One region of the Caldicellulosiruptor sp. F32 genome, then DNA from elsewhere that is predicted to be linked to it. Evidence: riboswitches for the same ligand, from Rfam matches in the RefSeq annotation. Region 1 holds a riboswitch; the other holds the start of a gene.
The links. Region 1 has a riboswitch for S-adenosylmethionine ahead of metK (methionine adenosyltransferase). Riboswitches for the same ligand answer to the same signal wherever they lie in the genome.
Positions count from the first base shown of each region.

Region 2: another riboswitch for S-adenosylmethionine. It lies ahead of H964_RS01410 (O-acetylhomoserine aminocarboxypropyltransferase/cysteine synthase family protein); the one in region 1 lies ahead of metK (methionine adenosyltransferase).

Region 1 is NZ_APGP01000053.1:80,253-97,715, forward strand. It holds gene clpP (ATP-dependent Clp endopeptidase proteolytic subunit ClpP) at 1-107, opposite strand, end outside; gene tig (trigger factor) at 150-1,466, opposite strand; gene H964_RS05285 (L-fucose/L-arabinose isomerase family protein) at 1,734-3,218, shown strand; gene H964_RS05290 (L-rhamnose isomerase) at 3,291-4,571, opposite strand; gene H964_RS05295 (class II aldolase/adducin family protein) at 4,602-5,888, opposite strand; gene H964_RS05300 (UPF0182 family membrane protein) at 6,460-9,186, opposite strand; gene H964_RS05305 (YlbF family regulator) at 9,215-9,577, opposite strand; gene H964_RS05310 (SPFH domain-containing protein) at 9,623-10,558, opposite strand; gene H964_RS05315 (NfeD family protein) at 10,600-11,031, opposite strand; gene recJ (single-stranded-DNA-specific exonuclease RecJ) at 11,031-13,442, opposite strand; gene H964_RS05325 (hypothetical protein) at 13,497-14,081, opposite strand; gene H964_RS05330 (TIGR04086 family membrane protein) at 14,218-14,622, opposite strand; gene metK (methionine adenosyltransferase) at 14,706-15,896, opposite strand; SAM riboswitch class I at 16,013-16,152, opposite strand; gene H964_RS13200 (hypothetical protein) at 16,371-16,505, opposite strand; gene H964_RS12880 (methyl-accepting chemotaxis protein) at 16,520-17,428, opposite strand.
Region 2 is NZ_APGP01000014.1:11,795-25,839, reverse strand. It holds gene obgE (GTPase ObgE) at 1-353, shown strand, start outside; gene H964_RS01420 (hypothetical protein) at 463-648, shown strand; gene yhbY (ribosome assembly RNA-binding protein YhbY) at 761-1,048, shown strand; SAM riboswitch class I at 1,121-1,243, shown strand; gene H964_RS01410 (O-acetylhomoserine aminocarboxypropyltransferase/cysteine synthase family protein) at 1,350-2,624, shown strand; gene metX (homoserine O-acetyltransferase MetX) at 2,753-3,898, shown strand; gene H964_RS01400 (MBL fold metallo-hydrolase) at 3,895-4,617, shown strand; gene H964_RS01395 (dipeptidase) at 4,651-5,541, shown strand; gene H964_RS01390 (pyridoxal phosphate-dependent aminotransferase) at 5,671-6,864, shown strand; gene purB (adenylosuccinate lyase) at 6,917-8,347, shown strand; gene rgy (reverse gyrase) at 8,442-11,807, opposite strand; gene H964_RS01375 (ACT domain-containing protein) at 11,944-12,411, opposite strand; gene dapB (4-hydroxy-tetrahydrodipicolinate reductase) at 12,424-13,182, opposite strand; gene dapA (4-hydroxy-tetrahydrodipicolinate synthase) at 13,239-14,045, opposite strand, start outside.

The DNA of each region.
Region 1 (17,463 bases):
TCACCGCTTAGGATTACTATTCTATCTTTTAGAAGTCTTGAGTATATGTCGTACGCTCTCTCACCACGGTTAGTTTGCTCAATAACTATAGGAACAAGTGCTGACATTTATTTATCCCTCCTTTTTTAAAAGAAAAACAAATTTTCAGACTATTCTGGTTGGTTTTCAGATTGAGTTTCTTCACTTATAATTTTAGCATTTTCGTATATAAAATCTATAGCCTTATTTAGAATTATACCCTCTTTTATATACTCAATATCATCTTCAGAAAGTCTTTCTTTCAACTTTTCAACCTCTAAGTTGTACATCTTAGCAAGTCTTTCTAATTCCTTTTCAAGCTCTTCATCTGTTGCCTGAATATTTTCTACCTTTGCAATCTTTTCTAATATGAGATTATTTCTAATAGCTTTTGTTGCTCTTTCTCTAAACTGTTCTCTGAACTCTTTATCAGTCTTGCCTATAGCTTCTAAATATTTCTCATATGTCATTCCAAAATATTGAAGATTTCTTACAACATCTTCAACATAGTAATTTATCTGATTTTCTATCATAGGCTCTGGTATATCAATCTCTGTTGCTTGTGCAATTTTTTCTAAGATTGCGTCAATCATCTCGTCCTTTGCTCTTTTGTCATTCTTCTCTTTTATCCTATTTCTAATGCTTGCCTTTAGCTCTTCTAATGTCTCATACTCGCTGACATCCTTTGCAAATTCATCATCAAGCTCAGGAAGCTCCTTTACCTTTATTTCCTTTACTTTCACTTTAAATGTTGCTTTTTTACCAGCAAGTTCTTGGCTCTGATAGTCTTCTGGGAACACAACTTCTATTTCCTTTTCTTCGCCTTTTTTTATCCCAATTAGCTGTTCTTCAAACCCTGGGATGAACCTACCTGAGCCAATTGTAAGCTCATAGTCCTGAGCACTGCCATTTTCAATAGATTCACCGTCAACAAAACCCTCAAAGTCGATTGTAACAATATCGCCGTTTTGAACTTCTCTGTCAACAGATATAAATCTTGCATTTTCCTCTCTTAAATGTTCAAGCTCATGCTCGACTTCTTCTTCAGCAACAGGATATTCAATCTTCTTGATTTCAACCCCTTTGTACTCACCCAATCCAAACTCAGGTTTGATATACACCTCAGCTTTGTATATAAAGCTCTTGCCTTTGCCAACCTGAACTATGTCAACTTCAGGTCTTGACACAACCTCAAGCTTGCTCTCTTCAATCACCTTAGGATATGTCTCATTTAAAACATAGTCAATTGCATCATCATAAAATACCTCTTCACCATACGCTCTTTCAATGAGCGACCTTGGTGCTTTGCCAGGTCTAAAACCGGGAATTTTGAAATACTTGGCATTTTTCAAATAAGACTTCTGCAGACCCTCTTCAAACTTCTCAGGTTCAACCTCAACCTCGATTACAGCCTTGTTTGTACCTTTTTTCTCAACCTTGAATTCCATTTGAATCCTCCCTCAAAAGATTTATTTTGAATTAAAATTTTTGTCAACCTTAAAAAGGTTATACTTTAACTATGATATTGTAGCATAAAAGTTTCTATTTTAAAAGTAGATTGAAAAGATTTTTTCCCGCACTTGTACGTGAACAATTTTCTTACAATGATATGGTATTTTGTGGGAATAATTTATTGTATGCACAAGCCCAAAGTTATATAATTATTATAACAAAACATAAAAACTTAATGAAATGTTAGGAGGGATTTTTTCAATATGCTACAAAACATACCCAAAGTAAAGGTAGGAATAGTTGCTGTTAGCAGGGACTGTTTCCCTATCTCTCTTAGTGAAAAGAGAAGGCAGAAAGTAGTTGAGGCATGCAGAAAAAAAGGTATCGACATCTTTGAAGCAAAGACAACTGTCGAAAATGAGAATGACGTTTTAAAAGCCCTGGATGAGCTAAAATCAGCAGGTGTTAATGCACTTGTTGTATATCTTGGCAACTTTGGCCCTGAAGGACCTGAGACAATGCTTGCACAAAAGTTTGGCGGTCCTTCAATGTTTGTTGCGGCAGCTGAAGAGACACAAGAAAACCTCATTGACGGTCGTGGCGATGCATACTGTGGCATGTTAAACGCATCTTACAATATTGGCCTGAGGAAGCTCAACCCTTACATTCCTGAGTACCCTGTTGGCGATGCTGAAGAGGTTTCGGATATGATAGCGCACTTTGTTGATGTTGCAAGGGTTGTAATAGGAGTAAAGAATCTTAAAATCTTCAGTTTTGGACCACGGCCACAAGACTTTTTGGCTTGCAATGCACCAATCAAGCCACTTTATGACCTTGGCATAGAAATTATGGAAAACTCTGAGCTTGACTTGTTTGAATCTTTCAACAAGCACAAAGATGACCCGCGTATACCTGAGATTGTAAAACAAATGGAACAAGAACTTGGCACAGGAAACAAACATCCAGGAATTTTGCCAAAGCTTGCTCAATATGAGCTAACATTAATGGACTGGTATGAAAAATATCGCGGTAGTTGCCAGTTTGCAATATTTGCTAATAAGTGCTGGCCAGCGTTCCAGACACAGTTTGGATTTGTTCCATGTTACGTAAACGCAAGGCTTGCATCAAGGGGTATTCCAGTTGCATGTGAGGTTGACATATACGGAGCACTTAGTGAATACATCGTAACACTTGCAACACAAATTCCTGCAACAATTCTTGATATCAATAATACCGTTCCGAAAGATATGTATGAGGCAAACAAGGAAAAGTTCAAGGATTACAAGCTCACTGACCTTTTTATGGGCTTCCACTGTGGAAACACACCTATTTGTCATATGAAATATGCTGAGATGAGGTACCAGCTCATTATGCACAGACTCTTAGAGCCAAATAAAGAACCAGATATAACACGTGGTACACTCGAAGGTACAATAAAACCAGGTGAGATAACAATATTCAGACTTCAGTCAACAGCTGATTGTATCTTGAGGTCATACGTGGCTGAAGGTGAGGTAATAGACGTTGACCCACGTTCGTTTGGTGGAATTGGTGTATTTGCAATAAAAGAGATGGGAAGATTCTATAGATATGTACTTATTGCCAAGAGGTTCCCGCATCATACAGCTGTTGCATTCAAACATGCAGGAAAAATCCTATTTGATGCAATGAAGATGCTCGGTGTTGATGACATTTCATTCAACCAGCCAGCTTATATGCTTTATAAAGATGAAAATCCATTTAAATAACATGAAAATCAGGAAGGGGCTGCCATAATCATTTAAAAGTGTGAAACACTGCGCAGCCCCTTTTTGTACCTATTACACCCTATTTTTCAAAACCTTCTCTTCATATTCTTTCACCCTTTCAAGCCATGTGCTTCCCACTGGAACACCACTGTCGTAGCAGTATTTATTCCACACAGCACTAAATGGTAAGGTTTTGAATTCCTCTAAAAGTGCAAGTCGCATCCCAAAATTCCCTTCATTTTCAGCCTCAATCAAAAGATGTGTTGGCTCCAAGAGTGCAAAAAGAATTGCTTTCAAGGCAGCCCTTGCCCCTGTTACCCATGCAGTTATTCGGTTTATGCTCGCATCAAAGAAGTCCAAAGCAAAATAAACTTTCTCAAATCCATTGGTTCTTTTTACTTCTTGTGCAACAGACAAAACTTCGTCGTTCAAAATCACAACATGGTCACTGTCCCAACGCATACCACGGCTGAGATGCAAAAGTATCTTCTTTGAATATGCCAACACAGCTGAAATCTTGTCTGAAATGGTTTCTGTCGGGTGGAAGTGTCCAAGGTCAAAGCAGATTGCTATATCGTGTTTGCTTGTAAATACATAACCCATGTAAAACTCATGCGATCCAACCACATAAGCTTCTGAACCTATGCCAAATAACTTACTTTCAACAGAGTCAATGAGATATTGTTTGTCAACCTTTGCATCAAATATCTCATCAAGTGACTCTTTTAAGATTTTTCTGTGCTCATACCTTTGTACTGGAAAGTCTTTAGAACCATCGGGTATCCAAATATTATTAATGCAAGGCTGACCTGTTTCTTTGCCCATAACTGATGCAATCTCACGTGACTTAATAGCATGTTGTACCCAGAATTTTCTAATACTTTCATCTTTACTTGACAGAGTATACCCTGAGGATGCCTTTGGATGGGCAAAAAAGGTAGGATTAAAGTCAAGTCCGATGCCCTTTTCTTTTGCCCAGTTTATCCACTTTTCAAAGTGTTCCACTGAAAGCTGGTCTCTGTCTACCTTTTTGCCATTCGTCTCAGCATAGATAGCATGAAGGTTTACCTTGTGTTTGCCAGGAATCAAACTCATTGCAAACTCTACGTCCTGCCGAAGTTCATCTCCATTCCGTGCTTTGCCAAAGTAATTTCCTGTTGCTAAGATTCCGCCACCGCCCATTCCTTTTGTTGCCTCTTCAAATCCTGTCACATCATCTCCTTGCCAGCAGTGCAAAGAGATTTTTATCTCTTTCATCTTTTCCAAAACTCCATCTGTGTCAACTCCAAATTGGCCATACACCTCTTTTGCTCTTTCATAGTCTGCTATTACCTTATCAGCATTCAAACTCATTTTTTCACTTCCTCCTCATATAATTGTTCTTTACAACTTAAAAGCCTCTTCTATCTCTTCAATTTCTTTTTGACTAATCAAAACAACATCACCCAAGCTTTTAGCATCAATTATTGCTTTCGCTGTAAATTCTAATATTTCGAGTTTGTCAAATGCATCCAATAAACTTTCACCTACAACAATAACACAATCATTCTCAACAATAACAGCAAGAGTTTCTTTTGAAAAAACATCTGCTGTCATCTCAGGTTGCATAAAGTTTGAACCAAAAGGAATCTTTTTGACGTTTCTTAACTGTATATAGGTCTCTGGAACTGCCCGAGAATTAAATTCATTTTCTGTCACAGCAAACGCCATAATATTGGGAGGACGAGCAATAACGATTGCATTTATATTTGGATGTTTTTCATAGATATACTTGTGGAGTAAAATAGAGCTACTTGGTTTTTTGCCCGCTTCTTTATAGCCGTTTTCGATTTTAACAATATCATCTATTTCTATGTATTTTCTGTCAACCATGGATGGTGTGATTATAAAAGAGTTTTCATTTAACCTCTGTGAAAAAGTTCCTTGCGTACTTGTAAAAAGTCTTTGCTCATAAGCACGGTAAATTAGCTCACACATTTTTTTTCGAGATTCTTCCTCAAAACTTGAATAACTCTTTGGAATAAACTCATCCATCTGAACATCTTGCTTTGCTTTCGAAATCTCAATATCTTTTGGACGCAGAGCCTTAGGATTACCTATTGCCCTTGCTCTTATCTCAAGCTGAGCACAAAAATCTAAAGTCTCAAATGCCATAAAAGCCTTGAATAGGTTTTCAGAACCTACAACAATTCCATGGTTTGCCAAAACAGCAGTGTTAATGCCTCTTTTGAAGGCATCAGCAATCTTTTGTCCAAGGGCTGTGCTGCCTGGTAGTGCATACTCAACAAGTTCAACTTCGCCACATATTAAATGTACATTTGGAATAAGTTTTGTGTTTGGAATCTTCCTTGCTAAACTAAACGCCATAATTGCCGGTGAGTGTGCATGAATTATAGCTTTGATATCCGGTCTTGACCTGTAAATCATCTCATGAAAAGGAAGTTCTACAGATGGTTTGTGCTTTCCTACAATCTCACCATTGCTTTTTACAAGCACTATATCATCCGGTTTTAAATTTCCTTTGTCAATCCCAGATGGTGTAATCCATATATCTCCATTTTCGTCCATTATAGAAATATTACCGCCAGATGTTGTAGTCATACCATATCCATATATTCTTTCCATTATCATTGCTATTTGATCTGCTGGATGAAGTAATTCGAATCTCATAATATTTACCCCTTTCTGAAATAAATTGCATTTTTATAGTTTTGTCTGATTTTGCAGGATGTTTGTATCTATGGCTTAAAATTTTTGTTTTTATGTTTATTTGTATTTACTTTTGATGTCTTTTATTAATTATTATAATCTAATTACACCGTTTTGTCATTATCATTTATTAATATTTCAAACAAATGTGGTTTTTATAAAACTGACAAATTGATTATGGAATCATGAAATATATACAAAGAAAACAAAAAACCAATCAACTCATATGTTAAAACTACATCCACTATTGAATTTACTAAATCTCTACATTATACTGTTTGTTAAACGTTCAAAGTCTAATTGAATAATCCCTTAAACTTCATTAATTAACCTAAGGGGACGCAAAATGGAACACCACACACAGCTATAAAATAGACACAAAATAAAAGGGGCTGTTTCAAAAGTTGATGTAACAACCCCTTTTATTTCAATATTTAGGAGTTTTTATTGTTTGGTTCCTGTTATACGTGCTTTCAGAACATATAAAATTGTATTTTTTAGACACCTTCATTAAATTTTAAAGTTATACTGCCTATTTGACATTCTTCATCATATCATCAAGCTCTTTGAACTTCTTTCCAAACTCTTCCCAATTGCCTTGTTGTAAAGCTTTTTTAGCATCTTCAAACAAAGACTTTATCTTTAATAGATCTGACGATGGTAGAACCTGAGTTATATTTTCTTTCTGAGACGGTGTTTGCATCTCATCCTTTACAGGTGTTACCTGCTGCCCAATGAGCTGCGATAGCGCATCATTTAGGCTGCTTCCCATAACGACCTTCCCATTGCAAGCAGCAATTACTCTTTTTACCTCTGGCAGGGCTGAAGCATTGTCTGAAGCAATGTAAATTGGCTCAATGTACAAAATCTTTTGGTTTATTGGCAATGCTAAAAGGTTCCCTCTTATAACCTTTGAACCGCCTTGATTCCACAGTGACAAATCCTTTGATATCTGCGGGTCTTGGTCAATCATGTTCTCAACCTGCAGTGGACTGTAGACAGTTGAACCTTTCGGGAATTTGTATAGCACAAGCTTTCCATAATTTTCTTGGCTACTTTTTGCTGCAAGCCATGCAATCATTGTGTTGTATTTTAGCGGTGTGAAAGGCACCATCAAAATCATCTCTTCTTTTTGGCTGTCTGGCAGCTTCATCACACTGTAATATGGCGGGATATAGTCAATTGAACCGTCTGGCGTCTTGTGTTTTCCAAAGTCCCACAAATCTTCCTTGTTGTAAAATACATTCGGGTTTGTCATGTGATACCTTTTCAACACACTTGCCTGAACCTTGAAAATATACTCCGGATATCTTATATGCTCAGCAATGTCTCTTGGAATATCTCCATTTTCAAAAAGGTCGGGATAAATACTCTTATAGACATTTACAATTGGGTCGTTTTTGTCTACAATGTAAAATTTCAGCGTTCCATTGTATGCATCAATTAATACCTTTACCGAATTTCTAATATAATTAAAACCTTCTTCTGTCGGCTCTGAATATGGATAATAATTTGTCTTTGTATAACCATCCAAAACCCATACTAAGTGACCTTTGCCGTCAATCAAAATGTAAGGATCGGTGTCATAGTCAAAAAATGGAGCAACTTTTTTAGCTCTTTCTATAATACTTCTATTTATGAGTATCTTGCTGTTTGAATTTATAGCCGTTGAGACAAGAAGTCTAAAGTCTTTATACACATATGAAAAGATCAGCCTATTCAAAGGTGTTAGTCTTATTCCACCCTTGCCGTCATATCTAAAAAGCCTATTTGAATCACCCTCTGGGTAGTCAATTTCGTCAACTTTTGTGTTGACAATAACATATGGGTCTGTCTTTTCTCCATAGTATATCCGTGGCTGAGTCACCTTTGGTGCACCGTCTAAGCTCTTTAATGGAATATCTTTTATGATAAACTTTGGCTGGCCCTCAGGTGTAACTTCTGTCATCAGGCTCATTACAACACCATAGCCGTGAGTGTATTGAAATTTTTGATTGATATATGTCTTTGTTGGAATCCCATCATAGTTTATCTCCCTTGCAGAGATGAATACAGATTTTATTTTGCCATTTATTGTATACTTTGCAATATCAGCATCGTTGAAAATATAGTACTGTTTAAAACGCTGAATTTGGTTTAAAATAGCCAAGGTTGTGGGATAATCTGTAATTCTAATATTTTCAATTGTACCTGTGTTTTTCTGTAAATCCTCTGCTGTGATGGTACCTGATGTGTCAACAGGAAAATATTTTTCTTCAATGTTTTCTAAATTGTAAGCAAGGCGTGTAAACTTAATGTTTTTTTCTAAAAAAGGCCTTTCATACACCTGTTCATTTGGTGATACTACAAAATACTGAAAAGCTGTAGCGATTATGGTACCCAAAACTGCCCAACCAATATAAGAAAGCATTACCTTGGCTATATTTGCATACTTGCCTTTTATGAAAAAGTAGATGCTGAGTAGAATCACAGCTACCAAAACTATATACGAAAGCCTAAAATAGTTCATCCTAATGTAATAATCAGTATATCCCACACCAACAACTTCACCAAAGAAAGAGTACAAAAGTCCTTCCATTTCATATTTTAGTGTGAATATCTTAATCACAAATATGAGTATCAGATTGAAAAATATATGACTTCTTACCTTTTTGTCATAAAGCACACCCCATGAATTTACCCTGCTAACAAATGCAAAACCATAGAGAACAATGTATAATACCACTGTATAGATACATACAAATATCACTAAATAGAATAGAAAATTTACAATTGAAAGAAAAAATGGTCTTTCAAACACATAGTATCCTACATCTTTGTTAAAGATCGGGTCTTTTATATTAAACGGCTTTGAATGCTTGAAGGTCAAAAATTTGATGTAGAGGTTGTTTTCCAAATACCTGCTTGCTATCAGCGCCAATAACACAGAGACAATAACATTGAGAATGTTCTTCTTAAGCAAACTAATTTTTCCAACAATTCTTTCAATATTTCTCTTAATAACGGCATTGTTTACAAAAAACACAAAGAACAAAATCATAAATGAAACAACCTGTACTGAAAGCTTTACATAGAAATTCTTCCAGAATACACTTACAAAGTTTCTACCAATTTCTTTTATTTGGATGAGTTCTAAAAATAAATCAAAAGCAATTGAAAAAACTATAGCTAATATTACCAGTATTGAAATAACAAAACCCACTTTTTTAACCACTCTTTTAGTTTTCTCTCTTTTATAATCGTAAATTCTATCTGCCATCCTAAATCCTGTCCCTCACTTTATTTTTTTATTTGCTCTCTAAAAGTCCAAACATTTCATCTTTTAAATCTACTGCTTCTGCTATTATCTTTGAAATATCAGCCAAAATTTTTGCAAGCATCATCTCAGATGAGAGATATTCTTCAATGTCTGGGTTTAGGCTTATTATCTGGTAAAGCTGCTGCAAAGAATATACATCAGAGCTTGTAACCTCTTGTCCTTGCAAGCGTTTTTGCTCAAGCTCAAGTTGTTTCTTTTTAAAGTCCATAACCATCTGTTTGAGCTTCTCGTCCTTTTCAATCTTTTCTTTTGCAGCTTTAAACCTTTTAAACTCATTTGACTCTTTTAGAGCATTTGCAAGCTCGTACGCAATGTCGTAAACATTTCTCATCTTTTGTATACTCACCCCTTTTGTGGATATTTGATTATTTTATTTTTAAGGACTCTTGTCTTGATTATTAACATTTTCATTTGTCTTTAAAAGCTCTGAGGCGCCAATTAAAGTACCAAGATTTTTAAATGCATCAGTTGGAATGTATACCTTATTTGCCGGATTTTTAGCAATCTCAATTGCAGCCTCTATCTGCCTCATCGCAAGTACAACTGCATCTGTGCCGCTCTCCTTAATAGCCCTGTTGACATATGCAATAGCGTTTGCCTGTGCTCTTGCTACCATCTCAATTGCCTGAGCCTGACCTTCCGCCTGCAAAATCTTTTGCTGCTTTTCACCTTCTGCCCTTTTTATAAGAGCTTGCTTGTACCCTTCTGCTTTAGCAATTTCACTTTCTCTCACACCTTCTGCCTCAAGAATCATTGCACGCTTGTCTCTTTCTGCCTTCATCTGTTTTTCCATTGCCTGTGTTATTTCAGCAGGTGGGATAATGTCTTTTATTTCAACTCTTTTTATCTTTACCCCATAGTTATCTGTAATTTGGTCAAGCACAGTTGTCAACTTTGAATTTATAATTTCCCTGGAGGAGAACACTTCATCAAGAGTCATGCTACCAATGACATCTCTGAGATTAGTTAATACTGAATACATAATCGCTGCTTGATAATTTTGTACATTGTAAGTGCACATCTTTGCGTCGAATACCTCAAAAAATACAACAGAGTCAATCTTTATTCTGACGTTATCCTTAGTTATAACATCTTGCGGTGGTACATCTAAAATTCTTTCTTGCATATTAACTTTTGCTCTTATGTTGTCAATAAAAGGAATAATAAGATGAACGCCTGGCTCTAAAATCCTATGAAACTGGCCAATTCTCTCTACAACATAGCAGTATTTTGTCCGAACAACTTTTACACTTGAAAAGAAGAAGATTAAAAACAGCGCAATTATCAAAATGACCCATCCAATTGTCGGCATACAAGCTTCCTCCTCCCATTTTTCAAAATACTCTTGTTTTTTTATTCCATTTTTTCAACAAAAATTCTCAACCCATCCACTTTTTTAACCTTTACTCTGTCACCTTTTCCTAACTTTTTGTCACAGAAAATGTTGTAAAATATTCCGTCCTTTTTTATTTTGCCAGAATACCTATCTTCTGATACCTCTTCAACAAAAAATTCCTCTCCCACGTTTACAAAGCTTCTGTTTTCTATCTTTGGCATGTTTTGCATAAATTTTCTAATCTTGGGTTTAAATATCAAAAAGATTGCTAAGCTGAGAATAATAAATAGACCAACTTCTACAAATAGATTGTTTACAAATAAATCTAAAATGAAAATTATAAAAGCTGAAATATAAATAGGAAAAAAGACAAAACCAATAAAGGTATCAGCTATTAAAAAAGCAAGAGCTATCACAAGCCAGATAAAATCATAAATGCTTACATTCATCAAATTCCCCCTTCATCCTTTTTAATGATCTGGAAAAATTTGTAGATTGATGTCTGTTTCAAGTTTACCTTCTCAGATAGCTTGTAAAACTCCTTTACCTCCACGCCTTCGTGTGTAACCTCTGAACAAAGAAGATTTTTTTCTTCAAACATTGAAAGTATAAATAAAAGTTTTACAACCCTTTTAAATGGGTCTGATTCATTTATACCCGAAAAATTGTATGAGATAAACTCACAATCTCTAAGTGTTTTATAAACATTGACCACCTCATCATTTATTTGTAGATTAAAATCCTTAAATTTCTTGTCTAAGTCAAAAATCAAAACTTTTGCATCTTGATAGAGATTTTTTACAAGCTGATATGAAGGAATGTCAAGTGCAACTATAACATCAAAATCCTCTTTCATATTTTCTATCTTGTCAATCCTCGGTGCAAATATGTCATCAAAATATACCTCTTTTAATGAACTCTGGTGCTGCACAATCCGGCCATGGTTATCTAAAAACTTAAAAAGATCATTTTCTACCTCTTCATCTTTTAAAAACTTTAAAAAATCTAAAACAATATGAGGATAAAAAGCTGTAAAGATACATTTTTTGTCAACAAGTTCAGAAAGATTACATGTCTCAATTTCAAATTTCTTAAAGCTACATCCTTTTTGCCGCACAGTTTTTAAGTTATTGTAAAGGTCTTTTATAACACCAAAACTGATATTTTCACAAATGTCAATCAGATTAAACTGATTTCGCCTTGTAGAGTTAAATATATTTTTTTCAAGCTTACAAACAATATCAACCTTTTTCATTGTAACAAGCTCATCTTCATCTTCTAAGTTTGAAAAACATACAACATCATACTTTGTACCATTTCCTGTAAAGAATTTATAATACTTATTGTCCTCACCCATGAATCTAAAATTTTCAACAATAATGTTCTTTATAAGAAAGGTTGGCTCAGGATTCCCTACACCAAATGGTTCTAAAAGATAAACTTGGTCAATTAACTCATCATCAATCTCGTTTAAGCTTAAAACAAGGTCAATTTCAACAGCTGGTTTGAAAATCATAAAATGATATTCCTGAGCAATAGCATTTAGAATCTCATCAAGTTTGTCAAAATTATCGCTTACAAGCGAAAGCCCAGCTGCATGTTCATGCCCACCAAACTTTAGAAGAATATCAGAGCAGTTTTTCAACGCCTCAAACAGATTAAAACCTTTTATTGACCGTCCAGAACCTTTTAAAATTCCCTCATCTGTGAACGTAAACAGAAGCGAAGGTCTGTAATACTTTTCTGTTATCTTTGATGAAGCAATCCCAACAACACCAGGGTGCCAGCTTTGAGAGCTTAGCACAAAAATCTTTTTCCTTAGGATATCTTTATTCAATGTAATTATCTTTTGAGCCTCTTTGATAGTTTTTTCTTCTATCTCCTGACGTTTTCTATTTTCCTCATCTAACCTTCTTGCAATCTTTTCTGCTTCTACTAAAGAGTCACTTAAAAGAAGCGACATGGCTAAATTAGCATCCGAAATTCTGCCTGCCGCATTCAGTCTTGGCCCTATGATAAATGAAACATCGAAAGGTTTTAGCTCTTCCTTTGAGGAAAGTCCAGCAACTTCTATAAGTTTTTTCAGTCCTATATTCCTCGTATACTTTAAAAGTTTTAGACCAAACTTAGCAAAAATCCTGTTTTCATCAACAAGTGGCATGACGTCTGCAATTGTGCCAATTGCCACAATGTCAAGATACTTAGAAAGTTTAATTTCAAGCCCAGAAAGCTTTAGTGCATGAAGTAGCTTGAATGCAACCCCAACCCCTGCTAAATCCCTAAAAGGGTATGTACTATCACGTCTCTTGGGATTTATAATGGCATCGGCTATTGGTAGCTTATCTTTTGGTTCATGGTGGTCTGTGACAATGACTATTTTTCCTTTTTGTTTTAGATATTCAATCTCATTAATAGCACTTATTCCTGTGTCAACTGTTATTAAGATGTCAAATGTATCTTCTAATCTCTTTAAGATATCAAGGTTGAGTCCATATCCATCTTTGAATCTATTAGGAATATAGTAACTTGTTGGCAAAAACTTTTTCAAGTTTGAATAAAGAAGATATGTACTTGTTACACCATCACAATCATAATCTCCGTAAATTAATACCCTTTTCTTGTGTAAAATAGCATTGTGAACAATATTTATCGCCTCTTTCATATCATTGAGTAAAAAGGGATTGTGAAGATTTTTGATTGCTGGAGCTAAAAACTTTTCAATATCATCCTTTTGAACAATTCCTCTGTTTTTTAAAACTTTGATTATTTGCGGTCTTATTTTTCTACCATCTATTTGGATGTCAAAATCATCAAAATTCTCACACTCTTTTAGCACCCATCGTTTTTTTTGAAAAATCATCCCTCAAAAAAAGCCCCCTCAATTTAAAAAAGTAGTCTAAAAATATGTTAATTGTCAAAATATCCATATCATTACTATCAAAGTTACAAAGAATGATGTTGCAGCACCAACTATAAGCTGTTTAATATCATGCCTTTTGAGTATAAGTCTTGACCACATAACAAGCGGAATAAGTAAAGCTAAAAATAACATTTTTAGCCCAGCAATAAAGTTGATTGCAACAATTGGACCAGTTATACCACAAGCGTGGCCACTTGCTTTAAATTTTAAAACCTTATTAATAAAGGCCAAGATTAAACTTGATATGAGATATGACAAGTAAAGCCCTATCATTGCTTTTGTAGGCTTTTCTATAGTCAGCAAACTCAAATTCCCTAAGATATATCCAACTATCCCAAAGATAAAAGCAAGTTTTCGTTCTTTTTCTCTTCCACCTGCTTTAAACTTTGGGACCATTCTTGCAACAATATATGCTAAAAGGGGTATGATTGTGAAAAAGATAATTGAATTCAGATAATAGCTTAAATTTCCATCATAGTTTGCCATCTTGTCATCAAGCCACATAATTGTAAATACAATCAGTGCAACCATTGGAACTGTAAAAATGCTGCTTATAAGATATGCAATTTTTTCCCTCATAAAGTCTTCCCCCAAAAAGTTTAATTTCTTCCTTGAGTTAATTATACACCATAATTGGATGTAAAGGCAAAAATAAATCCCCTTTTGCTTATGCCAGCTGCAAAAGGGGATACGGATAGCTTATATCTGCGTTTTTCTACCTTCTTTTTGGTCGAGGTTTTCTGCTCTTCTCTGCATTCAAAGCGCCCATCCCAAAGCCCAAAATTGGACCAAAGATTATTAAATATAATTGGTACTTTGAAATGTTAACACTTCTTTTTAAAACAATGGATAACACAACCAAAATAATCGAAACAAAAAGCGAAACTACAAATGCAGCTATTTTTTTTCTGGTAGGGCTAATTTCAGCAGCCTCATATCCACACAATGCTATTCCTACAAACATTGAAAATATAGTAAGATACTGTGCAATTTTATCCGGCATTGAAAAATACATCACAAAAAGAGATACTATAAGAATTAAAAAGCAAATCAAAAATAGTGACTTTACTACTATCCAAACATACTGAGAAAGACTTGCGTCTTCAGTCTTCTTATTCATAATAGCCTGATAATCCTTTTAAAAAAGATGCTCTATTAAACATTATTAAAACTCACAAAAAGTTAGAACACAAGCTCTACTTCTTATATATTCTGAGCCTCTTTTAAGATTATGTCTACCTTATCAGTTCTCTCCCATGGCAAGTCCAAATCTTCTCTTCCAAAGTGACCATATGCAGCAACCTTCTTGTAAATCGGTCTTCTTAAATCCAAGTCTCTTATTATAGCAGCTGGTCTTAGGTCAAATACTCTCTTTACAATCTCGGCAATTTTTTCATCATCAATCTTTCCTGTTCCAAATGTATCCACCCTGATTGAGAGTGGTCTTGCAACACCTATTGCATATGAAAGTTGAACCTCGCACTTTTTAGCAAGTCCTGCTGCAACAATGTTCTTTGCAACATACCTCGCTGCATATGTTGCAGACCTGTCAACCTTTGTCGGATCTTTTCCAGAAAATGCTCCACCACCATGGCGTGCATAGCCACCGTAGGTGTCAACAATAATCTTTCTTCCTGTAAGTCCTGAGTCGCCTTGTGGACCACCAATTACAAATCTTCCTGTCGGGTTTATATATATCTTTGTGTTCTTGTCAAGCATACCTTCTGGGATAATTGGCTTTATAACATGTTCAATCACATCTGCTTCAATCTGGGCATGTGTAACCTCTGGGCTGTGCTGAGTTGAAACAACAATTGTATCCACTCTTATTGGCCTGTCATCTTCATACTCAACTGTGACCTGAGTCTTGCCATCAGGTCGCAAATATGGCAAAATACCTCCTTTTCTGACATATGCAAGCCTTCTTGCAAGTTTGTGAGCAAGATAGATTGGCATTGGCATCAAAACAGGTGTCTCGTCACACGCAAACCCAAACATCATCCCTTGGTCGCCTGCACCAATTGCCTCTATTTCATCATCTGTCATCTCACCAAGCTTTGCCTCTAATGCTTTGTCAACGCCCATTGCAATGTCAGGTGACTGCTCATCAATTGATGTTATCACCGCACATGTGTCAGCATCAAACCCGTATTTTGCACGTGTATACCCAATTTCTCTTATTGTATCTCTTGCTATCTTTGGTATGTCCACATAACATTTTGTTGTTATCTCACCCATCACAAGAACAAGCCCTGTTGTAACTGCAACCTCACATGCAACTCTTGCGTACGGGTCTTTTTCTAAAATGGCATCTAAAACAGCATCTGAAATTTGGTCACAAATTTTGTCTGGATGACCCTCTGTTACAGACTCGGATGTAAATAGCTTTCTCATCTGCTCTTTGTACCTCCTTTTAAGTAAAATGGAAACTCATTTAAAATTAAAACTTTATATAAAATTTAAAGCCCCTTCTGAAAAGAAGAGGCAAAACTTTCTTGTAAAAAGTTTTATCCTCATCTCTCAGAAAGCTTAAAATATATAAACTTTTTAAGCTTTCTGACGGAGTTGGCACCATTGCAAAGCTTTAAAAAAGCCTTGCCGGTTGCCGGGCTTCATCGGGCCTTTTTCCCTCCACCTCTCTTGATAAGGATAACCTTATCATTTTTTCATTATTCAATTTTTAAATTTGCCTCAATTATATTAACAAAACAAATTGGTATTGTCAATAAAAATAATTACTCATATTTAAACTTTCCTATCATTTTTCGAATTTCATTCATTGAAGTTGATAAAATAGAAAGCTGCTTTGATAGTTCTCGTACATGATCAAGATTGTGCTCTATAGAAGATATTATCTTTTGTGAAAACTCATTTATTTCTGAATATACTTTCAGCTATTTCTGTTGCTGCCGAAGTCATTTCTTCAGCAGAAGCTGCTTCTTCTTCAGAATGAGCAAGCAGACTATCAACAAGTGAATTTAAATCCCTTATTTTCTCAATCATATTGATAGAAATTCCTAAAAGTTCAGTATATTTTTCCTATTTTCTTCTACTTCATGGTAAAGAACTTCTATCTGGTCTTCAAATTGTTTTGAATACAAATTCACAGTTGAAATTGTTCTACTTATATTAGTAGTCGAATTTTTTGTCTGTTCAGCTAATTTCCTTATTTCATAAGCAACAACAGAAAAACCTTTTCCGCTTTCTCCTGCCTTAGTAGCCTCAATCGAAGCATTCAAGGCTAACAAATTTGTCTCTTCAGCAATTTGTCTTACAAACTTAACAACCTCACTGATGTTCTGAGTTGCTTGAGCTAATTGCTTTACACCTTCTCTCAACTGACCATACCTTTCTACAAGATTCTCGCTTGTTTTTAAAATGATTTGAACCGCTGTTTGTCCTAACTCTGATTTATCCACTAAGTTTTTAGAAGTTGAAAGCACTGTGGACGCCAAACTATTGAGGTCCTGAGCTTGAGCAGCTAATTGCTCAATGCTAGCATTAATTTCCTCAACCGAAGCTGCTACTCTTTGTATATCAGATTGTTGTTTTTCAATTATTTTCGCATTTTCCGAAGAATCCTTCTCTAATCTACTAAATAGCTTTTGAGCTAGTTCGAATATCTCTATAGAATTATCCACTGCATTTTTTACACTGATTATAAGTTTTTTTATTGATTTCACAGTCTCAATTAATTTGTAGGTAATGATGCCAAATTCATCATTAGAATATTTAATTTTTTCAGTAATTAAATAACCCTCCGATACTCTTGAAAACAATCTGGAAAGTACAGGAACTGGCAATAAAACACTCTTATTTATTACCCATAAAACAAATGCAATAATTATGTTAATAGAAATACTTATTAAAGCAAGATTTATTTTTGTAATGTTATTAAGATTTACTCTAAGTGTAATATATTTCAACAATAAAGGACCAATCCAGAGAGTAAGAGATAAAA
Region 2 (14,045 bases), on a different contig from region 1:
CTGCTGCAACTGGCATGGGGATAAGAGAGGTTTTAAAAAGAGCTTATGAACTTTTGAAACAGCAAAAGGCAGCTGAAAATGTCGAAGAGGATGCAAAGCCACGGACGTTTGTATACTACAAGAAAAAGGATGTAAAACCGCTTACTGTCAGAAAAGAAAACGGTGTATATGTTGTAGAAGGAACAGTTGTAGAGAAGGTAGCAAGAAACATAGTTTTAAATGACCATGACTCATTCAGGTATTTTCAAAATTTCTTAAACAAGCTTGGGGTCTTTGACAAGCTAAGAGAGATGGGAATCCAGGATGGCGACATTGTGAGGATACTTGATGTTGAGTTTGAATATTATGAATAAGTTTTAGATTTATCATAAAAATGGATATAGACAAAACAGTAAAAATGGGTTAAAATAATTGACAAGCAAAAAGAAATTCTTAAAAGGTTTGGAGGTTATCTTTTCTGATATGGAGTGCATCAATTGTGGGAACTGCAAGGTAGGTAATACCACATATTTTTGTTTTAAGGAAAACGGGTTTGTGGTGGATGTATCAAAACAAAAGGTGGTTGAGAAGGTAAGAAGCGGTTGGAAAAAGGGGGATCCAGAGTACGAGAAGCAGCGGCGCAGGTCTCGAAAAGAAGTAGAGGTCTAAAAATAAAAAAATGCCGGCAGAAAGGCAAAATCCTTTCTGCCGTTTTAGTTTATAAATAGCGAAAAAGAAGTATTTTATCAAAAATTAAATTCAAAAAGAGGTGAAAAATATCTTGCTAACATCCAAACAAAGAGCAAAACTCAGGGGCATGGCAAACACAATGGATGCAATTATTCGAATTGGAAAGGAAGGGATTACAGAAAGAGTGCTCAAACAAATAGATGAAGCACTCACTGCAAGAGAGCTTATAAAAATTGCCCTTGAGAAGAACTGTGAGATAGAGCCGAAAGAAGCGATAGCTTATATATGCGAAAAACTAAACGCAGAGCCTGTGCAGGTGATAGGAAGGAAGATTGTAATTTACAGAATGTCTGAAGAAAATCCAAGAATTCAGATTTAAAAAGTAGAGTATTGACCAATGTATTTTTAAATGGTATAATCAAAGCAACAAAATTGAATATTAGAAAATTACTTCTTATCAAGAGTGGCGGAGGGACTGGCCCTATGAAGCCCGGCAACCGGAAAAAGGTATGGGAGCCCTTTTTCTTGGTGCCAATTCCAGCAGGTATTTTTAAAAATACCTGGCAGATAAGAAGTAAGAAGATTTAGGAAGAAGTCTTCTTGTAGCTTATCTGCAGGAAGGCTATTTTTTTATCTTTTAAAAAGCACAACAAAAATTTAATGAAAGGAGAAAATAAAAGATGGAAAGAAAGTTTGGATTTGACACATTACAGATTCATGCAGGACAGTTTGTTGACAAAGAGACAAAGTCAAGAGCTGTTCCAATTTACCAGACAACTTCATACATCTTTGACACACCCGAAGAGGCTGCAGACCTTTTTGCACTCAAAAAAGCAGGAAATATATATACACGAATAGGAAATCCGACCACTGATGTTTTGGAAAAAAGAATTGCTGCACTTGATGGTGGTGTTGGTGCTGTTGCAACATCTTCCGGGCAAGCTGCTATCACTTATGCAATTTTAAACATTGCCAAAAGCGGTGATGAAGTTGTTTCAGCATCAACCCTGTATGGTGGGACATATACGCTATTTGCTCACACATTAAGAAAACTTGGTATCACTGTAAAGTTTGTAAACCCTGACTATCCAGAAGAATTTGAAAAAGCAATAACAGACAAAACAAAAGCTATTTTTGTTGAAACTCTTGGCAATCCTAACATAAACATTCCTGATTTTGAGGCAATAGCAGAAATTGCACATAAACACGGGATTCCTTTTATTGTAGACAACACATTTGCAACACCCTATTTGTTCAGACCAATTGAGCATGGTGCAGACATTGTTGTGTATTCAATGACAAAGTTTTTAGGTGGACATGGGACATCAATTGCAGGGATTGTAGTTGACTCTGGGAGATTCGAGTGGAATGAAAAATTCCCAGATTTAATTCAGCCTGACCCAAGTTATCACGGTCTTGTTTATACAAAGGAGTTCGGAAATGCTGCATATATTGCAAAACTAAGACTTACACTTCTTAGAGACATTGGTGCTTGTATATCACCGTTTAATTCGTTCCTGATTTTACTTGGCGTTGAAACGCTTTCGCTCAGAATGCAAAAGCATGTTGACAACGCAATGAAATTAGCAGAGTTTTTGAACAATCATCCAAAAGTGGAGTGGGTAAACTATCCGGCCTTAGAGGGCAACAAATACTATGACCTTTACAAAAAATACCTACCAAAAGGTCCTGGTGCTATCTTTACATTTGGACCAAAAGGCGGCTATAGCGCAGCAAAGAAGATTATAAACAATGTAAAGCTCTTTTCACACCTTGCAAATGTTGGCGATGCAAAATCGCTCATTATTCATCCTGCATCAACAACCCATCAGCAGTTAACAGAAGAAGAGCAAAGGCAAGCTGGAGTTTTGCCAGAGATGATAAGATTGTCTGTTGGTATTGAAGATATTGATGATTTAATATATGATATTGAGAGTGCACTAAATAAAATTTAAAATAGAGAATATAATAAGACCTATCATCTGCTGCATGAAAGATTGCTCCAAGATAAAAAGTTAAAAATTGATGTAAGGGGCAATCTTTCATGCATTTTAAATAAGCTTCAATGTGGGGGTAAAAGAGATTGGAGAAATTTGAGTTTTGGGAAGAGGGCTACAAAAAGTTTGTAAAATTTGCACACAACAAGGACTTTGTATTAGAAAGTGGCAAGAAATTCGGACCCATTACAGTTGCTTATGAGACTTATGGAGAGATTAATAAAGAAAAGAACAACATTATTTTGATAACTCATGCCCTGACAGGCGATTCACACGTTGCAAAACATTCAGAAGATGACACAAAACCCGGCTGGTGGGACAAGTTTGTTGGACCTGGCAAGATGATTGACACAAATAAATATTTTGTAATATGTTCAAATGTGTTCGGGGGCTGTCAAGGAACAACAGGTCCTTCTTCTATTGACCCTGAGACAGGAAAGCCTTATGGTGCAAGGTTTCCTATTATAACTATCAAAGACATGGTCAATGTTCAAAGAAAACTTTTGGAAGTACTGAAAATAGAGCATATTTTATGCGTTGTTGGCGGTTCCATGGGTGGTATGCAAGCTTTAGAGTGGGCTGTGAGCTACCCGGATTTTATGGACGGTGTTATAAACATTGCATCGCCACTTAAACTCAACGCGCAGTCAATTGCATTTAATGAAGTTATGAGAAGGGCTATTATGTCAGACCCAAACTGGCACGGTGGAGATTACTATGACAAGACAGGACCCTCTCAGGGACTTTCAATTGCCAGGATGCTTGGTATGATAACATACCAGTCTGACAAGCTCATGGACAGAAAGTTCAATCGTCGAATGAAAGACCCTGTTGAGAGCTTTTTTGAGTCGTTTAACACTGAGTTTGAAGTAGAAAGTTATTTACACTATCAGGGTATGAAACTTGTTCAGAGGTTTGATGCAAACACATATTTATACCTTACACGAGCAATGGACCTATACGACCTTGGAAGAACATATGGAAGTGAGGATGAGGCACTAAGAAGGATTAAGGCAAAATTTTTGCTCGTAGCCATAACCTCTGATATCCTTTTCCCAATAAGCCAAATGAGATATATGAGAGATAGGCTCCAAGAAGCAGGTGTTGATTTGATTTACAAAGAGATTGAATCGGATTATGGACATGACTCTTTTTTAGTAGAAGAAGAAAAGTACAGGGATATAATTACTGAGTTTTTAGAATTACTATATAACAAGGAGATGATAAAATGATTTTGACAATCTTGGGTGCAAGAGGCCCATACCCTGCCAAAGATGAGGCAACGTCCGGTTATCTGCTAAAAACGAAAAGTGCGAACATTCTGATTGACTGTGGAAGTGGTGTTTTGTCAAAGCTTTTGAACTATATTGCTTTTGACGATATTTCTTTTATAATATGCTCGCATCTTCACGCTGACCACACAAGTGATTTAGGGGTTTTGAGGTACTACTTTGCGTCCCGTGGCAAAGAGATAGACCTTTTTATTCCATCTGAGCCACAAGAGGAATATAACCTAATTAAAAAGGGCGTTTACAATGTTAGAAATATTGAAGAAAACTTGCAAACCCAAATAGGTAGTGTTAAACTTTCCTTTTTTGAAGGTCAACACCCATACAGGAGTTTTGCTGTTAGGATTGAAGAGGGAGGGAAAGCCTTTGTGTTCTCTGGTGATACAGGATACAAAGAGGATTTTGCAGCGTTTTGCAGCGGTGCAGATTTGCTCTTGCTGAATGCTGCATATACTGATGAAGAGGTTGGAAAGATTGAGGAGCCAAAAAGGTACCATATGAGTCCAAAACAGGCAGCAAAGGTGGCAAAAGAAGCTGGAGTCAAGCTTTTAGTCTTGACACACCTAAAGCCAGAGTGTGATGAGCAAAAGCATTTAGCCTCTGCAAAAGAGATTTTTGATAATGTAGTTCTTGCAACAAAAGAAAAGGTAATAGAATTTTAATAGAACCCCAAGAAGATAATAGGAGCTGTAGCAGTGTTTGCTGATGCTCACAATGACACATTGACAGCAGCATTTTTCAAAAATGAAGGACTTTTTGAAAATTCATTACAGTTTGACTTTAAAAGAGCAAAACAAGTTGATTTAAAACTTCAGTACATGGCAATATGGCAGGATACAAGGCGCAAAGATATCGATTTTATGGAGGACATCTTTACAATTCTGGATTTGCTAAATAAATATGATGTAAACAATGTTGGTATCTCAAAAATTATTGATGAGAATAAACTAAATATTTTGGTAATTGTTGAAGACATTTCATTTATCAATGATATTTTTGATGTTGAAATATTGAAAGAAAAAGGTGTAAAAGGTGCTACGCTTTCGTGGAATCACAAAAACAAGATTTGTGGCGGAGCTTATGAAGATGAAGCTCTAAGCAGTTTTGGAAAAGAAATTTTAAAAAGACTTTTGGAGATGAACTTTATTGTTGACCTTGCCCATGCACCGCAGAGAACATTTTATGATGTTGTAAAGATTATTAATAGTCCGTTTATTGTAAGCCATTCAAACTGTTATGCGTTGTGCAAACACCCACGAAATCTCACGGATGATCAGATAAAGATTGTAGGAAGTTTTAATGGTTTGATTGGGATAAGCTTTTATTCGCCTTTTTTAAGTGAAAGGTCTGCAAAGCTCGAAGACATTGCAAAACATATAGCACATGTCTCACAGTTAATTGGCCATAAGCATGTGTGTTTAGGTTCTGACTTTGACGGAGCAGACAATTTTGCCCAAGGTATAAATGGTGTTGAGGATTTTCCAAAGATAAAGCGCGTGTTAGAAAGTTTTGGATTTAGCAGAGATGAGATTTTTGACATTTGCTACAACAATCTTTTGAACTTTACCTGCAGGTTTCTAAAATGAAATTTTTTTATTTAAAACTTGCGTTTTTGTGCTCTTAAATCCTATTTTTTCGTAACATTGATATTGAAAAATGCATATAAATATGATATAGTATTGCAAAAACAAGTTGAAAGGGCGAAGGGAGAAAGGATGAAGTATTCACAAAGAGCGCTAAGTATTTCAGCGTCACCAACCTTAGCAATAGACGCTTTAGCAAAAAAATTAAAAGAATCTGGTGAAAATGTAATTGGTTTTGGTGCGGGTGAGCCTGATTTTGACACACCTGAAAACATAAAATATGCAGCAATTGCTGCCATTGTTAAAGGATACACAAAGTACACACCGGTTGCGGGGATTGCCTGTTTAAAAGAAGCTGTTGCAAAGTATTATAATGATAATTATGGAATTTCTTGTTCTGCAGATGAAATAGTCATTTCAAATGGTGCAAAGCATTCTCTGATGAATGTTTTTTTTGCTCTCTTGAATGAAGGTGATGAGGTACTTCTTCCATCTCCATATTGGGTTACATATCCAGAGCTTATAAAACTTGCAGGTGGCAAGGTTGTAGTTGTACCGACACAAAAAGAGTCGAATTACAAGGTAAGTGGCAGAGATTTACAAAAGTATATCACATCTAAGACAAAAACCCTTGTTTTAAATTCTCCGTCAAATCCAACTGGTATGGTCTATACATATGAAGAGCTGAAAGAGATTGTTGAACTTTGTATACAGAATGAAATATTCATTATTTCAGATGAGATTTATGACAAACTTATATATGATGGACAAAAGCACATATCACCAGCCTCTTTTGGTAATAAGGCAAAAGATCTGACCGTGATAGTAAATGGTGTTTCAAAGTCTTATGCAATGACAGGCTGGAGAATTGGGTATACTCTCTCAAACAAGGATTTAGCAAAGATTATAACAAACCTTCAGAGCCACACAACCTCAAACCCCAATTCAATTGCCCAGTATGCTGCATATGAGGCTCTGAGCGGTCCTCAAGAAAGTCTTAAGAAGATGGTAGAAGAGTTTGCAAAAAGAAGAGATTTGATATATGAGCTTGTAAATGAGATTGAGGGTTTAAGTAGCGTAAAACCCCAAGGCGCATTTTATATTTGGGTCGACTTATCAGGTGTTATTGGGAAAAGTTTTAACGGGAAAGTTATAGACAGTGCAAATACCTTTGCAAAGCTTCTTTTAGAAAATGAAAAAGTTGCAGTTGTTCCAAGCGAAGGCTTTGGTATGGAAAATCATATGAGGCTTTCATATGCTACATCTGTGCAGAATATCAAAGAGGGCTTGGCCAGAATAAAGAGGTTTGTTGAAAAGCTCAAATAAGGTATAATTAAAATTATAGAAAATACAGAAAAAATAGGGGAAGTGAAGAAAGTTGCACCACATTTATGAGACACCACTTAACTCACGTTATGCAAGCGATGAGATGAAAAGACTTTTTTCTGATGACACAAAGTTTAAGCTTTGGCGGAAGCTTTGGATTGCTTTGGCAGGAGCACAAAAAGAACTGGGGCTTGACATCTCTGATGAACAGATAGAAGAGATGAAAAAGTATTCAGATGACATAAACTATGATGTAGCAAAGCAAAAAGAAAAAGAGCTTCGTCATGATGTAATGGCTCACATTCATGCGTTTGGTGAGCAGGCAAAAAAGGCAAGACCAATTATCCACCTTGGCGCAACAAGCTGCTTTGTGACAGACAATGCAGATATCATCATAATGTATGAGGCAATGAAGCTTATTAGAAAAAAGCTTGTCAGCTGCATAAAGGTGTTGTCTGAATTTGCTTTAAAGTACAAAGACATGCCGACATTGGGTTTTACACACTTTCAGCCTGCTCAGCTAACAACAGTCGGCAAAAGAGCAATGCTGTGGGTTCAGGACCTGGTGATGGACCTACAATTTTTAGAGTATGTAATGGACCACACTTACCTAAGAGGCGTGAAGGGAACAACTGGTACACAAGCAAGTTTCATGGCTCTTTTTGATGGTAATGAAGAAAAGGTAAAAAAGCTTGACCAGCTTGTTTGTCAAAAGATGGGTTTTGAAAAGAGCTTCCCACTTACATCCCAGACGTATCCGAGAAAATTTGATTATTTAGTTTTATCAGTGCTTGCATCAATTGCGCAAAGCGCTTATAAATTTGCAAACGATATAAGGCTTTTGCAGCACTTAAAAGAGATAGAAGAACCGTTTGAAAAAACGCAGGTTGGTTCATCAGCAATGGCATATAAAAGAAACCCTATGAGATGTGAGAGAATCTGTGCCTTGGCAAGGTATATAATGGTCAACATTCAAAATCCACTGTTTACAGCATCCGTCCAATGGCTGGAGCGTACTTTGGACGATTCTGCAAACAGGCGAATTGCGATCCCTGAGGCGTTTTTAGCAACAGATAGTATTTTAAACCTTTATCACAATGTTGCAAGTGGGCTTGTTGTGTATGAGAACATGATAAAAAGACACATTGAACAAGAGCTTCCGTTTATGGCAACCGAGAATATACTGATGGAAGCGGTAAAGCGTGGCGGTGATAGGCAGGATTTACATGAAAAAATTAGAAGGTATTCCATGCAAGCTGCTCAAAATGTCAAAGAATTTGGGAAGGAAAATAACCTGATTGAACTCATATCGAACGACCCAAGCTTTAGACTTTCAAAAGAAGAAATTGAAGCTATTTTAGACCCTAAAAAGTTTGTAGGAAGAGCACCGTCTCAGGTAAAAGAATACTATGAGGAATATGTAAAACCTATATTGGAAAAGTACAAAGATGACCTTGATTTCAAATCAGAGGTGAATTTATAGAAAAAAATAGAAAGGGACTGTTTATTTTCCAGTCCCTTTTCTATTAATTTCTTTTTTGTATTACAAAAGTCGTTTAAATCAAAAAAGTTCTGTTTCACCTTTGCATAATTTTTGTAAGCTCTTCATATAAGCTATTTAACACACTTTGATAATCCTTTTCACCCATTTCAACGATTTCCATAAGTCTTTCAAGATCCCTTGTTGTCTCTTCATTTATATAATCTTGGTAATGTTGTGCAAGGTAAGAATACACTTTTCTTCCAAGTGCAGTTGAACGAATCCTTCTATATTGGTCCTCGAATACATATCCTCTTTTGAAAAGGGTCTCAACCATTTTAGCATATGTGGATGGTCTTCCTATATTCTTTTGTTTCATCTCATCAATAAGCATTGCTTGGGTGAAAAGAGGGGTTGTGTGCTTCTTGTAACTTTTCTTTTCTGTTATTTGGTATTCTCCACTTTCAAATTTTGAAAAAATCTGAATTGGACTGAACAAAAGCCAGCCTTCTTCTATCACCCCAATAGGCATTTCTTTTTCTATTTCTTGTTTATCAAACCTGAAAATTAATTTTTGATATTTTACAAGAGGGTTTTTCATCTGGCTTGTGAAAAATCTATTGAATATAAGTTCGTACACCTTAATATGATTAGCTGTCAAACCCTGAGCAAGTCTTTCACTTGACAACTCTTTTAACTCCAAAGGCGAAATTGGCTTAACAGGTCTTATTGCCTCGTGCGCACCCTCCGACCCGAAACTTCGGCCTACAAACAAGTCCCTTTTGCCTATCTTTTCTAAGTATAATCTTGCCACATTTTGACCTGTAAGTGATATTCTGTTTGAGTCAGTTCTGTGATATGTTATAAAACCATGTTCAAACAAAAACTGTAAAATTTCCATAATTTCCTGTACGCTGAGGTTTAATTTTTGTGATGCATAAGACAAAAGTGTGGGTGTATTAAATGGCAAAATAGTCTCAAGCTCTTTTTCATTTTCTTCTACTACCTCTACTAATACCTTGTCGCCATCTATTTTGCCTTCTGCCTCAAATCCAAACCCATTTTCAAATCTCACAAATGTAAATTCTTTTTGACTCTTTGCATATTCCTTTTCTCTTTCTATAATCCAGCCAAGGACAGTAGATTGCACTCTTCCTGCAGATAAATTATAGCTTTGAAAATTTTTCTGGAGCTTTGAGCTCAGTTCAAAACCAACCCACCTGTCTTCAATTCTACGTACAATCTGAGATTTTACAAGGTTTGCATTAAAATCGCGCTGGTTTTTTATGGCACTTTCAAAACCAAATTTTGTTATTTCGTGCATTTCAATTCGTCTTAAGTTCGGATTGACAGGTTTTAGATACTGGGATATATCCCATGAAATCTTCTCGCCCTCAACATCAGGGTCTGTTGCAACTAAAACTTCGTCTACTTCAGCTGCTATCTCACGAAGCACCTTTAATATCTCCTTTTTGTCATCAATCTTATCAGAGCCACATTTAGGACATGAAGGATACTCATCAGTAAACTGTGTACCACAGCTTGTACAGCGTTTGATAGAGTTATAGTACGGGATAAAATTGCCGTTTGATATTTCTACCCCATGCACTCCTGTTTTTGTATCAAGGTCATACACATGTCCTTTTGAGGCAGTTATGAGCAAAATTCCATCTGGAGTTACTGATTCGTATACAGAGAGCCTTCCATACCTTCTTGTTGATGCTTTTTCTAAAAATCTTGAAATTGTCTCTGCTTTTGTGGGCGATTCTACAATCATAAACCTTGACTTCAAATCTGAAGACCTCTCGGTTATTGAAGCCTCATTTCTGCTCATTTCAACCTCTTTGATTAAATCCTCAAAACATACCTCATCTTCGGTTTTCCATTCTTCATCAAGCAAAAACATGAGTCTTGACCTGAGACTTTCGAAAAGTAGGTCATCATCTTCAAATAAGATTGAAACTCCTTTTGTCAAAGAGCTACCCAACATTCGTGATGTCCTACCAGAACCTTGGATATATGTGAAAACATCAGGGAAGAATATCTGACCCTCATCTGAGATTTTCAAGTTTGAAAAGGACTTTTTAACAAAAACAGTCCACTTATCTTGAGGAATATACTTTTTTACTATCTCTCTTAACCTTTCGACCCGATATCTATCTATGCCTTTAAAAAAGCTTTTTAGCTTGGGATGTTCTTCAAGATAGTCAGAAAACACCCTTTCTAAGACAAACCGGGGCGCCTTTTCAATATCTGTTGAAAACCTAAACGAGGGCGTGCCCCAAAATATTGAATACTTTATTCTCAAGGGTAGGTCTATGCCTCTCACAAGCTTTCCATAGTATGAGTATATGCCACATAGAATTTTGAGCTTTCCATCTTTGAATTCCTCAAAACTTTTTTCAAAATCTTCCCATGTTTTACCGACAGATATTCCTTCGTTTTCTAAAAAGTTTATCACATCTTTGCCTTCTTCTTCATTTTCAACAAATAAGAGGATGCCATCATTGAGGATTTTGATTGTCTCAAGCAGCTTTTCTTTCGATTTTTTAGCAATTCTAATATTTGTAATATTTCTTATGCTGAATGTGAATCTACCTATTTCGAAACCAAGTAGCTCTCTAAACAAAAGAGGTTTTAGTCCTTGTGGCTTTGCAGTAGCAGAAGATACAATGAGAATGCCTTTAGATAAAGTAGAAGATGTGCCGTTTTGTTTTTGTTCAGGATACTTAATACCTTTTTTGAGGTTTTCAAATGTCTGGTCAATTGTCTTTTGGTCAATTCCAATCATCTGCAAAAGAGTGTCAATGTTTTTTGAAGATTTCAAAATTGCATCAACATCATCTACAAACACTAATGAGAATACCTTTTTTGCTAGGTCATCTTTTCGCTTTGATATAAATTGCGATGAAACAATCAAGATGTCAAATTCACCGTTTTCAAAGTTTTTCTCAAACTCGTCCTTTTCGGTTCTTTTCATTGATGACTTATAAGATAGAATTTTAACACTTTCTTTTGGCTCTTTATTGGCAAACTCAAGAAGTCTCTGATGCGCTTGTTCAACCAGCGATACAGTAGGAAAGATTAAAGCTACCTTCTTGCCATTTTTTGCCATCCACAGTGTTGCAACAAGTCCAAATGTTGTCTTACCAAGGCCTGTGGGAGCAATTAAAGTGAAACTTTTTGAGAGTAAAAGTCGCCTTGCCCAGAGCCGTTGATATCCTGTCATCGGTTTTCCAACTTTTGATACAAAAAACTTTTCAAACTCTTTATATTCATTTTTGAAATTCCAAAAGTAGGCATAATCTTTTAGGCTATTATGTTCTTTCAAGCTTTCAAGGATATTCATATTATTTTCAAATGGTAGACACTTTTCACATGGAAGTCCTTTTTGATTTCTTGTATCTGAGTTAATACCACCACAGTTTATGCATGAATGATAATATTTTGCTCCTGTTGCCAAGCAAAATTCCCCCTTATTCTTTTTTGAGGGCTTTTAGTTTTTCTAATTTTCAAATATACTAAGGGTTTTGGAAAAATTCAATATTAAAAAAAGCTGCCCGCTTTAAAATTTTCCTATCGGGGCAGCTTTTCAAAGTTTACTCTAATTCAAATCTCTGTTTTATAATCTCAACGGCCTTTTCCTCATCTTTCTGATCAATCAAGTATGAGATGTCAACCTCGCTTGTTGTCACCATCTTAAGCTCAACACCTGCTTCTGCCAAAGTGGTGAAAAGGGATGCTGCAACGCCCGGCAAATCTCTCATAGCTTCACCGTAGATACTCAGCTTTGTCAGGTTAGAAATTATGTCAATTCTTAAATGTGGAATCTCTTTTTTGAACTTGCTCAGCGCTGAAATTGCCTTTGGTACATTTTCTTCATCAAGACTAAATGATAGATTTATATTTCCTTTGTACGGAGCTGTCTGGCTAATCATGTCAATGTTTATTCCGTGGCTTGCTACTTCATTGAAGATTGAGGCAATCAGGTCTATTTTGTTTGGGACATTATCCAATGTTATCATGGCAACGTTTTGAGTGACATTTAAATTTGTCACAGGCTTCAAATTCAAAACACCTCACATTGAATTAATCAGATCACTCATGTTATATATACCCGGCTTTTTGTCTTTTATAAACATTGCAGCCCTGATACTACCGTTTGCAAAAACCTCTTTTGAAAGGGCTGTGTGTTTTATCTCTATAATCTCATCTGGACCAGCAAAGATAACACTGTGCTCTCCAACAATTGTACCTCCGCGCACTGAAAAAATTCCTATCTCATTTTGAGCCCTTTTCTTTCTTCTTGTGTGCCTGTCATAGATGTACTCATACGCATTGTTTGCAACCTCGTTGATAGCATCTGCAAGCATAAGAGCTGTGCCAGAAGGTGCGTCAATCTTCTGGTTGTGATGTTTTTCAACAATTTCAATATCAAACTTACTTCCCAGCGTCTTGTATGCTTTTTGTACAAGATCTGCAACAAGGTTAACACCAAGTGACATGTTGGCAGACCAAAAAATTGGTATCTCTTTTGAAGACTCAACAATCTTTTCTTTCTGTTCACTTGTAAAGCCTGTTGTGGCAATTACAACTGGTTTTTTCTTTGCCTTTGCAAATTCTAAAATTGCAAGTGTAGCCTCTGGCAGAGAAAAATCAATTATTACATCAAACTCTTCTTGAATTTGGGAAGGATTACTGTAAACAGGATAGTCAAAATTTCTTGTAGTGTTCAAATCAACACCTGCAACAATTGTAACATCTTCATATGTTTTTGCAACCTTGCTAACAACCTGACCCATCTTGCCATTGCAACCGTTAAGTAAAACTTTTAGCATTTGTGCATCACATCCATCTATGCTTAGTTTTTTAGAGATGTTTAAAAACGTATTTTTTACTCTTTTATGTTTATTCCATAGTCAATAAGAGCCTTTTTTAGTATCTCTCTATTTTTCTCAGTCATTGTAGTAAGCGGCAGTCTTGGCCTTCCGACATTGAATCCCATCATATTCATAGCTTCTTTTACAGGTATTGGATTTACCTCAATAAATAATGCTTTGATAATTGGAAGTAGCTTTAGCTGCAGCTCTTTTGCCTTTTCAACTTGGCCGTTTAAGAAGTACTCAACAATATCATGTGTCTCATCAGGCAAAATGTTAGCAAGAACTGAGATCACACCAATTCCACCAACAGAGAGTACTGGTACAATCTGGTCGTCATTTCCAGAGTAGATGTCAATGTCAGGGCAGAGCATAGCAATTTCTGCAACCTGTGTGATATTTCCGCTTGCTTCTTTGATAGCTCTTATGTTAGGAAGTTTTGAGAGCTCCTTCATTGTCTCGGGCAGTATATTTAGCCCTGTTCTTGATGGAACATTGTAGACAATTATAGGGATTGACACAGCATCGTTTATTTCTTTAAAGTGTTCAATCAGACCTTTTTGGGTTGTCTTATTGTAGTAAGGTGTTACATGCAAAAGACCATCTGCACCAAGCTCCTGGGCTTTTTTGGAAAGATATACTGCATGTTTTGTATGGTTGCTGCCAACACCCGCAATGACAGGTTTTCTGCCAGCTACCCTATCAATGACAAATCTAATTACCTCTAAATGTTCATCGTCTGGCATTGTCGAAGGCTCGCCAGTTGTACCACATACGATGATAGCATCTGTTTTGTGCTCAAGATGAAAATCAACAAGCCT